4 regions of the Aeromonas dhakensis genome follow, and region 1 is predicted to be linked to each of the others. Evidence: predicted binding sites of a transcription regulator. Region 1 holds the regulator's gene; each other region holds the start of a gene.
What was found. The regulator sigma-54, encoded in region 1, starts transcription at its own class of promoters, with help from an activator protein. The targets are predictions, from matches to a motif close to TGGCACNGTTTTNGCTT.

Region 1 (3,137 bases):
GGTCTCATCACCATCGATGATCAGGACATCAGCCTGCAACCCATGCATATCCGCGCCCGCAACGGTATCGGCTATCTGCCGCAGGAGGCCTCCATCTTCCGGCGCCTGTCGGTGTTCGACAACCTGATGGGGGTCATGCAGACCCGCAAGGGATTGAGCCGCGAGGAGCGGGAGGACAAGGTTCAGCAACTGCTGGAAGAGTTCAACATCACCCATATCCGCGACAGCCTGGGCCAGAGCCTGTCGGGCGGTGAGCGACGCCGGGTCGAGATCGCCCGTGCGCTGGCGGCGGAGCCGCGTTTTATCCTGCTGGATGAACCTTTTGCCGGGGTAGACCCCATTTCTGTGATAGACATCAAGAAGATCATCCAGCACCTCAAAGATAGAGGCCTGGGCGTCTTGATTACCGACCACAACGTCAGAGAGACTCTGGACGTATGTGAGAAGGCCTATATCGTCAGCCACGGCAAGATGATTGCCGAAGGGGCACCGGCGGAAATACTCGCCGATGAGCAGGTCAAGCGCGTCTATTTGGGCGATCAATTCAGTCTATAGTAAGGGGGCATCTCTTCATTTCCTGTGACGACTGCCTCGCTGACCATAAGGATATCCCGACGTAGATGAAGCCGACATTACAGTTGCGTCTCGGTCAGTCCCTGACCATGACGCCGCAATTACAACAAGCGATTCGTCTGCTCCAGCTCTCCACTCTGGAACTCCAGCAGGAAATTCAGCAAGCGCTCGACAACAACCCCTTGCTGGAGCAAGAGGAAAACGACGTTCAGGAGACCAGCCCGGTCGACCAGGTGGACGTCAGCCAGCTCGATTCCAGCGATGCCATGGCCCAGGACCAGATGCCGGACGAACTGCCGGTGGATACCACCTGGGAAGAGGTCTACTCGGCCGGCACGGCCCAGAGCGCAGGCCCCATCCATGACGGGGAAGACAGCATCTATCAGGGTGAGACCACCGAGAACCTGCAGGACTACCTGTTGTGGCAGATGCGCTTGACCCCGTTCAGTGACGTGGATGCCGCCATCGCCCTCGCCATCATAGATGCCATCGATGAATCCGGTTACCTGACGGTGTCGCTTGAGGATATTCAGGCGGCGGTGAGCAGCGAGGATGTCGAGGTGGAGCTCGATGAAGTGGAGGCCGTGCTCAAGCGGGTGCAGCATTTCGATCCTGTCGGCATCGCCGCCCGCTCGGTGCAGGAGTGCCTGCTGATCCAGCTGGGCCAGTACTCCCCTGACTTGCCCTGGCTCAACGAAGCCAGGGAGGTGATCCTCGAGCACATGGATCTGCTCGGCAACCGCGATTACCGCACCCTGGCCCGCAAGACCAAGCTGAGAGAGAACGACCTCAAGGAGGTGCTGGATCTCATCCAGCAGCTGGAGCCGCGGCCCGGCAACGGCGTCATCCAGAGCGAATCCCAGTACGTGATCCCGGATGTCTCCGTGGTCAAGAAGGGCAACAAGTGGGTGGTCGAGCTCAACCCTGACTCGGCCCCGCGCATCCGGGTCAACGAAACCTATGCCGCCATGGCCAGACAGGCCCGTACCAGTCAGGATACCCAGTTCATCCGCTCCCACCTGCAGGAAGCAAAGTGGTTCATCAAGAGTCTGGAGAGTCGCAACGACACCCTGCTCAAGGTGGCCAGCTGCATCGTCGAGCAGCAGCAGGGCTTCTTCGAATACGGTGAAGAGGCCATGAAACCCATGGTGCTCAACGACATCGCCGAAGCGGTGGAGATGCACGAGTCGACCATCTCGCGGGTGACCACCCAGAAGTACATGCACACGCCGCGCGGCATCTTCGAACTGAAGTTTTTTTTCTCCAGCCATGTGAACACCGAGGGAGGAGGAGAGTGCTCATCGACCGCAATTCGCGCGCTCATCAAGAAGCTGGTCACGGCGGAGAATCCCGCCAAGCCGCTAAGTGATAGCAAGATCGCGGATTTGCTGGCCGAACAGGGTATTATGGTGGCGAGACGCACGATCGCAAAGTACCGTGAATCCTTGTTGATCCCGCCATCCAATCAGCGCAAACGCCTGGTTTAGGCAAAACAAAAGGAAGACGTTATGCAAATCAACCTGACCGGACACCATGTCGAGATCACCGAAGCTCTGCGTGATTATGTGAACAACAAATTTGCCAAACTCGAGCGTCACTTTGACCACATCAACAATGTTCATGTGGTGTTGAGCGTAGAAAAACTGAACCAGATCGCCGAAGCCAAGCTGCATGTCAGCGGGGGTGAGGTGTTCGCCAACTCGCAGCATGCCGACATGTATGCGGCGATTGATACCCTGCTGGACAAGCTGGATCGGCAGATCATCAAGCACAAAGATAAGTTAAACCAAAAATAACCATGCAACTTGAACACATACTGAGTCGGGACTGCACCAAAAGTGCGGTCCCTTGTACCAGCAAGAAACGCGCCCTGGAGATCATCAGCGAGTTAGCTGCTGAGCGCCTGGGGACCTCTCGTCAGGTGCTCTTCGAGTGCCTGCTGGCGCGAGAAAAGATGGGCAGTACCGGGATCGGTGCCGGTATCGCCATTCCCCACGGCCGGATCGGCGACGAGTTTCCGCCGACCGCGATCCTGATGACCTTTGCAGAGCCTATCCCCTTCGATTCCATCGACAATCAACCGGTTGACCTGCTGTTTGCCCTGCTGGTGCCGGAAAGCGAGTGCAAGCAGCACCTCAAGACCCTTTCCCTGATGGCATCCAAACTGGGCGACAAGGCGGTATGCCGCCAGTTGCGCCAGGCAACCAGCGATGAAGAACTCTATCAGATCATGACATCGGCCTGAGATGCAGGCCCTTGCAATGACGCCAAGCGGTGAGGGAACAAGATGCAATTAATAGTGGTGAGTGGGCGCTCCGGCTCGGGCAAGACAGTTGCCCTGCGTGTGCTGGAGGATCTTGGTTATTACTGCGTGGATAACCTGCCGGTCAACCTGCTGCCCCAGTTGATCGTCTCGGTCGAGAGCCAGTATGACAAGCTGGCGGTCAGTATCGACGTGCGCAACCTGCCGGCGAGTTCCGACAAGCTGGAAACCCTGCTGGCCCAGGTACGCAACGAGGGGCGTGTGGAGTTCACGAGCTTCTTCTTCGATGCGGAAAACTCCA
Region 2 (3,137 bases), 1.0 Mb from region 1:
GGAGGCGGCGATGCGCACCGCGCGCCAGAACCAGGGCTGCTCGTAGAGCGGCGCCTCGGCCACGTTTTCAAGCTCGGGCCGGTTGAACGGGATGGCGACCACCTCCAGAGTATCACCACGGGTCACATCAAAGCCAAGGCCGCCGCTCAGCAGACGACGCAGGGTATCGAGTTCGGCCTGGGTGCGCGGCTCGCGGCTCACCTTGCCATCGGCGGCAGTGGCCGACTTGTAGTCCACCGCTACCGAGACGGTCATGCGGCGAATGCCACCCATCTGGCGCCGGATATGGCTGACGGTGGTATCCAGTTCGAAGTTGCGGGTCGCCTCCTTGCGGGAGCGGCCGGAAGAGGACGCGGTGGTTTCGGCGTTGGGGCCGGTCGCCTGCTGCGGAATGTTGGAGGCGGCGGGCGGCTGGTTGGAGAGCGCACCGGGCACGCCACCGTTGCTGCCGTTGGCGCTGTTCTCTTCCATGGTCATTTCGGAGCGCACCGCCGGCAGGTCCGGGTTGTAGGTCTTGCGGGTCTGCTCCTGCTGGGAAAAGTCGAGGGAGAGGTCGACCTCCGCCGTATAATTGTCGGCGCCGAGCACCGGGATCAGGATGGCGTCAATTTTTTGTTTGTATTCCAGCTCCTGCTTCTGCTGCATCGCAAACTCCTTGCGAGTCTGGGCAGAGATGGGATCCTGGGAGCCGGAGTTGAGCAGGCGGCCGTTCTGGTCGGTCACGGTGACGCGGGTCGGCTCCAGACCGTGCACGGCGGAGGCCACCATGTCGACGATGGAATCCACTTCCCCCTGACCGAGGGCATTGCCCTTGAGGCTCAGCACCACGGTGGCGCTGGGCTTGCGTTCGTTGCGGGCAAACACGTTGTCTTTGGGAATGGCCAGCAGCACCTGGGCCTTGGCCACGTTCTGGAACTGCTCGATGGCGCTGGCCAGCTGGCGCTCGCGGCTCAGCTTGAGGCGCTCGCTCTCCATCCGCTGGCTGACGCCGAAGCTGGAGTCCTTGAGCAGGATGTCTTCCCCGTCGGTGCTGGCGTCAGTGGCGTTGGCCAGCCCGGCACGGGTCAGCGCCAACCGGATGCTGGCAAAGTTCTCGGCATTGACCAGCACGCTCTTGCCATCCACCTGATAGGGGATCTTCTGCTGATCGAGGAAGTCGAGGGTCTTGACCAGCTCCTGGGTGGTGTAGGTGCCAAGGGGACGCATGTCCGGCTCCTTGCCCCACAACAGGATGAAAACGGCGATGGCCAGACAGATGGCCAGCCCCAGGATCAGGGTGATCTGGCGCAGCACGTCCGTGTTGGAGAGGAAGCCGAGTGCCGAACTCTTCTGCTCATTCTCATCGAGGGCGGCGGTGCCCTCATCGTTCATCAGCAGTTCGCCGTTTTGATCAGTAGCCACGATTTATGTCCTTATTGCTGACATGTTCATGATGCTCAGTCGCCATGGGCCTGAGTTACACCGGCATGTTCATGATGGTCTTGTAGGCATCGACCATCTTGTTGCGCACCTGCACCGTCGCCTCGAAGGCGATGGAGGATTTTTGTCCGGCGATCATCACTTCGGACAGGTCGACCGAGTTGTCGCCCATGTCGAAACGGGTGCGCAGATCGTTGGCGGCCCCTTGCAGCTCGTTGACGTTGCCAAGGGCCTGCTGCAGCAGTTGACCAAAATCGGAGCTGACCTGACGGCCAGGCTGGGTGAGCGGCGTGGCGCCGGCTTCCACCTTGAGGGCCTGCATCTCTTGCATCAGGCTGCTTGCACTGATTTCCATATTTCATCCCCAGACAAATCATTGACGCTGGCAGACCAAAGCAATAAAAGTGCCAATTAGGGAGAAGTTCCCTCGAAGCTGGGATTCTTGTGGTCGCCGGATGATGAGCCGGCCCCTCAGGGGCGCGGCACGGCCCCCTCCCCCAGCAGCAGCCTCAGATAGCTCAGGTGGAGATCGTAGTGCTCCCCGGCGGGCAGCTTGGCCAGCACCTCGTCATGGAGGTAGCCCGCGCGGCTCGCCGCCAGCTTGGGGGGAACCAGTCCTACCGCCACCAGCCTGGCGACGATGGCTTGCGCCAGGGCCATGGTCGCCTCGTCGGCACGTCCCCAACCGAAGTGACCCTGGTATGCCGACCCCTCGGCGCCGGGCTCGAGGGGGGAGACCAGATCCCCGCTGACCCAGAAGGCCGTGGGGATCCCCTCCTGCAGGCGCAGATAGATGCTCTGCTTGTCCCACTCCCGACGCAGGGCTTCGTCCGCCCCGTCCTGTGCTGATGCTTGAGTCATGCCACTCTCCTTGTCTTGCTGACGAACCTGGCTGCGCCCATGAAAAAGAGGGCCTAAGGCCCTCTTTTTACTGTAATTCGCACCAATTAAACAGACGGCAATCCGCGCAGTATGAAGAAAAACTGGCGGTTGCTCACCCTCTGCTCAATCAGCGGGTCAGATCCTTGTCCACCCAGTACTTGGAGCCCGAGATATTGGCGTCCAGCAGCAGCCCCTTCTCGCCGATCTGGTAGATGGCCATGCCGCCGTTGTACTTGGCGGTCAACTCGGCGCTCTCCTTGCCCGCCACGGCACCCACCTCGGAGGTGGCCTCCCAGCCTTGGCTGACGAAGGCATCGAACCTGGCCTTGTCCTCAAACAGGATCACCTGCTGATAGAACTTGCCGCCCAGCCCGGCCGCCAGCCCGGCGCCGAACATCTTCATGTAGGTGTGCTTGCCGGTGGCACGGTTGACGGCCACCCCGGCCCCCTGGTTGGTGTGCAGCATCAGGGAAAACTTGCGCGAGTCGAACACCGCATAGCCGTATGCCTTGTCAAACAACAGCTTGGCCGAGGGCTGTTCGTTGAACAGCCGCACCAGGGCGGTGTCGGCCATGGTATTGAGGGCGAGGCGCGCCTCGTCCGCCGTCTTGGGCTCCAGCATCTCGTCGAGCTTCTTGTCGGCCACCGCCAGCCACTCCTTGCCGGTGGCCACGCTCTTGTCGGTCCAGGCGCCGGCGGTATTGAACGCCTCCGAGCCCCACTGGGAGACCGAGGCCCAGGTCGCCTTGGAGAAATCGGTGACGCTCTGCCACGCCTCCTTGCTGGTGTCGCTCACCGCGTTGCCAAGCTCGGTCGCGGCCGCCTTCACCTTGGCC
Region 3 (3,137 bases), 2.1 Mb from region 1:
TGGTCGAGATGTCTGTCCCCACGATCTGGACGCCACCTGGCAAGGTGCCGGGCTTCTTCATCTGCTGTTCCAGCGCCGTCATGGCGATGGAATAGGGCTCCTGTCCGGAGGAAGAGGCCGCAGACCAGATTTTGATGGGCCGACCGCTCTTGCCCAGCTCGGGAAAGATCTTGTCGGTCAGCAGCTGGAAGGGATAGGTATCGCGAAACCACAGGGTTTCGTTGGTGGTCATGGCATCAACCACTGCCATTTTCAGGTCACGCTCACGCACACTCATCGCTCGAGTAACCAGATCAGACAGACTCTCAATACCAAACTGAGTCATCAAGGGTGAAAGCCGACTCTTGACCAGATACTGTTTGTTGTCACCCAGCACGATTCCGCTCTGTACCGCCAGAAAATTGCTGAATTGTTTGTATAAGTCGTCCGAAAGTGTCTTCATGCAGTTTGTTCTTCTTGATTAGAGTGCGCCTTGTACGGCCTTGGCCAATTCATCCGGCTGGAATTTGGCAATGAAATTGTTCGCACCAACTTTCTGCACCATGGCCTGATTGAACACCCCACTGAGGGATGTGTGCAGAATAACATGTAAGTCCTTGAGATTGGGATTGTTGCGGATCTCTGCCGTGAAAGTATATCCATCCATCTCCGGCATCTCGATGTCCGAAATCACCAGGGCGATCTGATCCTTGATGGGACCGTTTTTGGACATCTCCAGCAACATGTTGAGCGCTTCGCGTCCATCCTTGGCCAGCACGCACTGTACCCCGATGGCTTCGAGGGCGCGCTGCACCTGCTTGCGGGCCACGGAAGAGTCATCGGCCACCAGCACCGGACGTCCCAGGGTCGGGTGTTCTACGCTGGCCTCCACCAGCTCCTGACTCACTTCGGTCGACACCGGCGAAATCTCGTTGAGGATGCGCTCCACGTCCAGGATCTCGACCAGCTCCCCATCCACCTCGGTGACGGCCGTCATGTAGTTGATGCGCCCCGCCCCTTTCGGCGGGGGCAGAATGGACTCCCAGTTCATGTTGATGATGCGCTCCACCGAGTGCACCAGAAAACCCTGAATGGAGCGGTTGTATTCAGAAATGATGATGAAACACTTGGTCAGATCCTCGATAGGACGCTTGCCCATCGCCATGCTCAGATCGATGACGGAGATCGTCTGGCCACGAATGTGGGCCACCCCGCGAATGCAGGAGTTTAACTTGGGCATGACGGTCAAGGGAGGACACTGCAACACTTCACGAACCTTGAATACGTTGATGCCAAATCTTTGACGTCCGTTGAGACGAAACAACAACAATTCCAGCCGGTTTTGCCCCACCAGCTGGGTACGTTGGTTGACCGAGTCCAGGATACTGGCCATAAACACTCCCTAAAAACGCTTGGCATTAATCATGCATGCGTGTTGGCTTGCGTCAGACTGTCGATGTCACTACGAACGAATTCTGAAGCAAGCATAGTTAAATATGGTGATATACGTGAACAACTTATCGGCCTGCGAGCGAAAATGATTAGTAGACTTTTCCTCACCTTACTGCTGTTTTGCGGCATTTCTCACGCCACGGCATCCGAGGTGACCAGTTACTTGCAAGAAAAGGCGCAGGAATTTGTGCTCGGCCAGCTCGATGTCCCCCTCGACGCCCAGGCACAGGTGCAGGCCGCTTCCATCGATGAACGTCTGCCCCTGAGTCGCTGCGAAGAGCATCTGTCCATCACCCTGCCCGCCAAGATGGAGATCCGCCGCAATACCACCGTCTACCTCAAATGTGAGGAGGAGAAACCCTGGGATCTCTACCTGCCGGTGCGGATCAGCATACAGAAGCCGTATGTGACCGTCTCCACGCCGGTGGCCAAGGGCGACATCCTCAGCGAGAGCGTGCTGACACAGGCCTACCAGGATCAGACCCTGATCCGCGGCGACTATCTCAGCGATACCACGGCCCTCATCGGCGTTCGCAGCAAACGGGAACTCAAGCCGGGCCAGCCTATCCGGCTCAGCCAGGTCTGCGTCGTCTGCAAGGGTGACCAGGTGACCCTCAGCGCAGAAAATAGCAGCATGCAAATCAAAACCATGGCCCGAGCCTTGCAAGATGGCAGCTTCGGAGACATGATCAGGCTCGTCAATATCCGGTCAGGCAAAACGGTGCAGGGAAAAGTCAACGCAGTTGGCTCCGTGGTGGTCACCTTCTGAGTATTTTCGGATCACTTTTTTTCTAAAGTTATGACGGCAGCCACCGATAAACAGGTAAGCGAACAGCAAAGCAGGCGAAGGTAAACACTATGGCTATTAACAATATCAACAACTTGGCGAACAATCGGTTGCAAAATACCGGTAGCAGCCAGGGTGCCAGCACCAAACCAGCGACCTCGTCCTCCGACAACCGTGCGGCGGCCGTCAAGACCGACTCCGTCTCTCTGACCAGCGAGGCGCAGCAATTGCAACAGATGCAGAAGAACCTCAACTCAGCCTCCACCGGCAATGAAAGCCGGGTCGAGAGCCTGAAGAAAGCCGTGGCCAATGGTGAATATCGGGTCGACAGCGAAGCTGTGGCCAAGAAGATGTTCAGTTTTGAATCCAACCTCGACAAGTTGCTGGGATGATGGATTTACCTTCGCTGCTGCACACCCAAGACGACTACCTCTCCCAGATGCAGGGCTTGCTGGAGGAGGAGTTCAACCTGCTCAAGCAGCACCAGGCACTGGCGCTGCCCGAGCTGGCAGAGCACAAGCAGAAGCTGCTTGCCGATATTGAAGAGTTGGACAAGGCCATGGCACTGCTGCCCGACCTGAAACAGCAACTGAACGCCTACCCCGAGCAGATGCGCACCCTGCGTGAGAAACTCGATGCCTGCCAGGAACAGAACGATCTGAACGGGCGCCTGCTCGAGCTCAGCATCGTCTCCAACCGCCGGCTGGCAAGCTACCTGAGCAAGCTGCGGGATCGCAACTCCCTGACCTATGACGCCAAGGGCAATACCCGCTCCGGTACCCGCTCCATCGGCATCAAGGCCTGACCTCCCCCGTTACGACGACAGGCTGCCCCGCAGCACAACCATCCCCCTTCTCTTTTTTACAGCGCCAGCTGCAACAGTACTTCGCTGTCCGCACAGGCGTGAATGCCGAGCACC
Region 4 (3,137 bases), 1.0 Mb from region 1:
GTGCTCACCATGGGCTTTACCCTGGACAGGGAGCAGGCGTTCGATCCCAACGCCATGATGACCATGCTGCCGGCCCTGCTGCGCGAACTGCTGCAGCCTCTTGGTCTGTTGTTCATGCTGGTGGCCATCGCGGCCTTCGTCGGCAACGTGCTGATGGGGGGGATGAACTTCTCCTCCGAGGCCATGCTGCCCAAGTGGAGCAAACTGAGCCCCCTCAACGGCATCAAGCGGATGTTCGGGGTGCAGTCCCTGGTCGAGCTGATCAAGTCCATCGCCAAGGTAGTGTTCATCACCCTGTTCGCCTGGTGGATGCTCTCCAGCCAGTTCAACCACCTGCTCAACCTCTCCCTCGAGGGCTACCCGGGCGGCATCATAGACGCGCTGGATCTGCTGCTGTGGATGCTGATCATCCTCTGCTGCGCCCTCATTCCCATCGTCGCCATCGACGTGCCGTTCCAGCAGTGGAACTACATGCGCCAGCTCAAGATGACCAAGCAGGAGGTCAAGGACGAGTTCAAGGACAGCGAGGGCAAACCCGAGGTGAAAGGGCGGATCCGTCGCCTGCAGATGGAGATGGCGATGCGCCGCATGATGGGGGACGTGCCCAAGGCGGACGTGGTGATCACCAACCCGACCCACTACTCGGTGGCGCTCAAGTACGATTCCGCCAAGCCCGGTAGCGCGCCCAAGGTGGTAGCCAAGGGTACCGATGAAATCGCAATGAAGATCAGGGAGATAGCCCGAGAGTACGAGATCCCTGTGATGCCCTCTCCGGCGCTGACCCGCGCCATCTACCACGCTACCGAGATAGGCCACGAGATCCCGGAGGGGCTGTTTGCCGCCGTGGCCCAGGTGCTGGCCTATGTCTATCAGCTCAGGAAGTTCCGCCGTGGCCGTGGTCGTCGCCCCAACCCGCTGGCCAAGGATCTGCCCATCCCGCCCGAATTTCGCAAATGACAAACTTCTGACACAGTCAAAATAAAAGCATTGTATTTCAATGCGTTGCATTATTGGCTTGATGTTTGCTTTAATCTGGCATCAGCGGTTTGAGATTGAGAAAAACGATGAAACTCCAGGCATCATTGGGCCGTATCAAAGAGTACAAGTGGCTGTTGACCAAGGGCGTGGGGACGCCGCTGCTGGTGCTGGCCTCCCTTGGCATGGTGGTGCTGCCCATCCCGCCGTTGATGCTGGATATCCTCTTCTCCTTCAACATCGCCCTCTCCATCGTGGTGCTGCTGGTGGCGGTCTACACCCGCCGGCCGCTAGAATTCGCCGCCTTTCCGACCGTGTTGCTGATAGCAACCCTGCTGCGTCTCGCCCTCAACGTCGCCTCCACCCGAGTGGTGCTGCTGGAAGGCCACAACGGCAGTGCGGCGGCCGGCCACGTGATCGAGGCCTTCGGCAACGTGGTGATCGGCGGCAACTACACGGTCGGCATCATCGTCTTCATGATCCTGATGATCATCAACTTCGTGGTGGTCACCAAGGGGGCGGGCCGGATCTCCGAGGTGAGCGCACGCTTCACCCTGGATGCCATGCCCGGCAAACAGATGGCCATCGACGCGGATCTGAACGCCGGCCTCATCAATCAGGAAGAGGCCAAGAAGCGTCGTCAGGACGTGACCCAGGAAGCCGACTTCTACGGCTCCATGGACGGTGCCTCGAAATTCGTGAAAGGGGATGCGGTGGCGGGCATCATGATCCTCTTCATCAACATCCTGGGCGGCTTTATCATCGGCATGGTGCAACACCAGCTGAGCTTCGGCGAAGCGGCCCAGATCTACACCCTGTTGGCGATAGGTGATGGTCTGGTCGCCCAGATCCCGTCGCTCTTGCTCTCCATCGCCGCCGCCATCATCGTCACCCGTCAGAATACCGATCAGGACATGGGTACCGCGGTGCTGGGTCAACTGTTCGACAACCCCAGAGCCCTCATCATCTCGGCCGGTATCCTGCTGATGATGGGCAGTGTGCCCGGCATGCCCCATCTGGCGTTTCTGAGCCTGGGTGGCGTCGCCGCCGCCGGTGCCTGGTGGCTGCTGCGCCGCGAGAAACAGCTGGCCGCCAAGGCCGCCAAGGGCGAGCTGATGCCGGCGAACGCGGAGCAGCCTCACGAGCAGAAAGACTTGAGCTGGGACGACGTGATGCCGGTGGACATCATCGGACTGGAGGTGGGTTATCAGCTCATCCCGCTGGTGGACCGCAATCAGGGCGGCGAGCTGCTCAACCGGATCAAGGGGGTGCGCAAGAAGCTCTCCCAGGAGCTGGGTTTTCTGGTGCCTGCGGTGCATATCCGTGACAACCTGGATCTCGCCCCGAACCAGTATCGCATCACCTTGATGGGGGTCAGTACCGGCGAGGCCAATGTTTACCATGATAAGGAAATGGCCATCAATCCGGGTCAGGTGTTCGGCCAGATCCAGGGGATTGCTACCCGGGACCCCGCCTTCGGACTGGAGGCGGTCTGGGTCGCCAAGGAGCAGGTCTCCCAGGCGCAGACCCTGGGCTATACCGTGGTGGATACCGCGACCGTGGTGGCCACCCATCTGAGTCAGATCCTCTCCAACCATGCCGCCCTGCTGCTGGGTCACGATGAAGTGCAGCAACTGCTCGACATGATAGGGAAGCATCAGAACAAGCTGGTGGAAGGGCTGGTTCCTGAGGTCATCTCCATGGGTAACCTAGTGAAGGTATTGCAGAATTTGCTCAATGAAGGCGTGCCAATCCGCGATATGCGCACTATCCTGCAGACCCTGGTGGAATATGCCCCGCGCAGCCAGGATCCGGAAGTGCTGACGGCCGCCTGCCGTATCGCCCTGCGGCGCCTGATCGTGCAGGAGATTGCCGGACCGGATCCAGAACTGCCGGTGATCACCTTGGCACCTGAATTGGAACGTATATTGCATCAATCCCTGCAGGCAGGGGGTGGTGATGGCGCCGGCATCGAGCCGGGACTGGCGGAGCGGATGCAGCGCTCGCTGGTGGAAGCCACACAACGACAAGAACTGGAAGGCCAGCCGGCCGTGCTTCTGACATCAGGGATACTGCGCAATACCCTGGCGAAATTTGTCAAGAATGCCATTCCTGGATTGCGCGTTCTGTCTTATCAGGAAGTGCCTGATGACAAGCAAATC

Region 2: a site for sigma-54 is predicted at 1,813-1,829, ahead of fliE (flagellar hook-basal body complex protein FliE). Genes of this name have one in related genera too.
Region 3: a site for sigma-54 is predicted at 1,393-1,409, ahead of flgA (flagellar basal body P-ring formation chaperone FlgA). Genes of this name have one in related genera too.
Region 4: a site for sigma-54 is predicted at 1,012-1,028, ahead of flhA (flagellar biosynthesis protein FlhA). Genes of this name have one in related genera too.

The regions. Positions count from the first base shown of each region.
Region 1 is NZ_CP023141.1:337,682-340,818, reverse strand. Features, by position in the region: gene lptB (LPS export ABC transporter ATP-binding protein) at 1-555, shown strand, start outside; gene CK627_RS01865 (RNA polymerase factor sigma-54) at 621-2,060, shown strand; gene hpf (ribosome hibernation promoting factor) at 2,082-2,369, shown strand; gene ptsN (PTS IIA-like nitrogen regulatory protein PtsN) at 2,372-2,818, shown strand; gene rapZ (RNase adapter RapZ) at 2,861-3,137, shown strand, end outside.
Region 2 is NZ_CP023141.1:4,174,868-4,178,004, forward strand. Features, by position in the region: gene fliF (flagellar basal-body MS-ring/collar protein FliF) at 1-1,401, opposite strand, end outside; gene fliE (flagellar hook-basal body complex protein FliE) at 1,457-1,774, opposite strand; gene CK627_RS19345 (hypothetical protein) at 1,891-2,280, opposite strand; gene befA (beta cell expansion factor BefA) at 2,429-3,137, opposite strand, start outside.
Region 3 is NZ_CP023141.1:2,414,143-2,417,279, reverse strand. Features, by position in the region: gene CK627_RS11585 (CheR family methyltransferase) at 1-442, opposite strand, end outside; gene CK627_RS11580 (chemotaxis protein CheV) at 461-1,372, opposite strand; gene flgA (flagellar basal body P-ring formation chaperone FlgA) at 1,595-2,200, shown strand; gene flgM (flagellar biosynthesis anti-sigma factor FlgM) at 2,290-2,610, shown strand; gene CK627_RS11565 (flagella synthesis protein FlgN) at 2,607-3,023, shown strand; gene yfcE (phosphodiesterase) at 3,080-3,137, opposite strand, start outside.
Region 4 is NZ_CP023141.1:4,160,709-4,163,845, reverse strand. Features, by position in the region: gene flhB (flagellar biosynthesis protein FlhB) at 1-957, shown strand, start outside; gene flhA (flagellar biosynthesis protein FlhA) at 1,065-3,137, shown strand, end outside.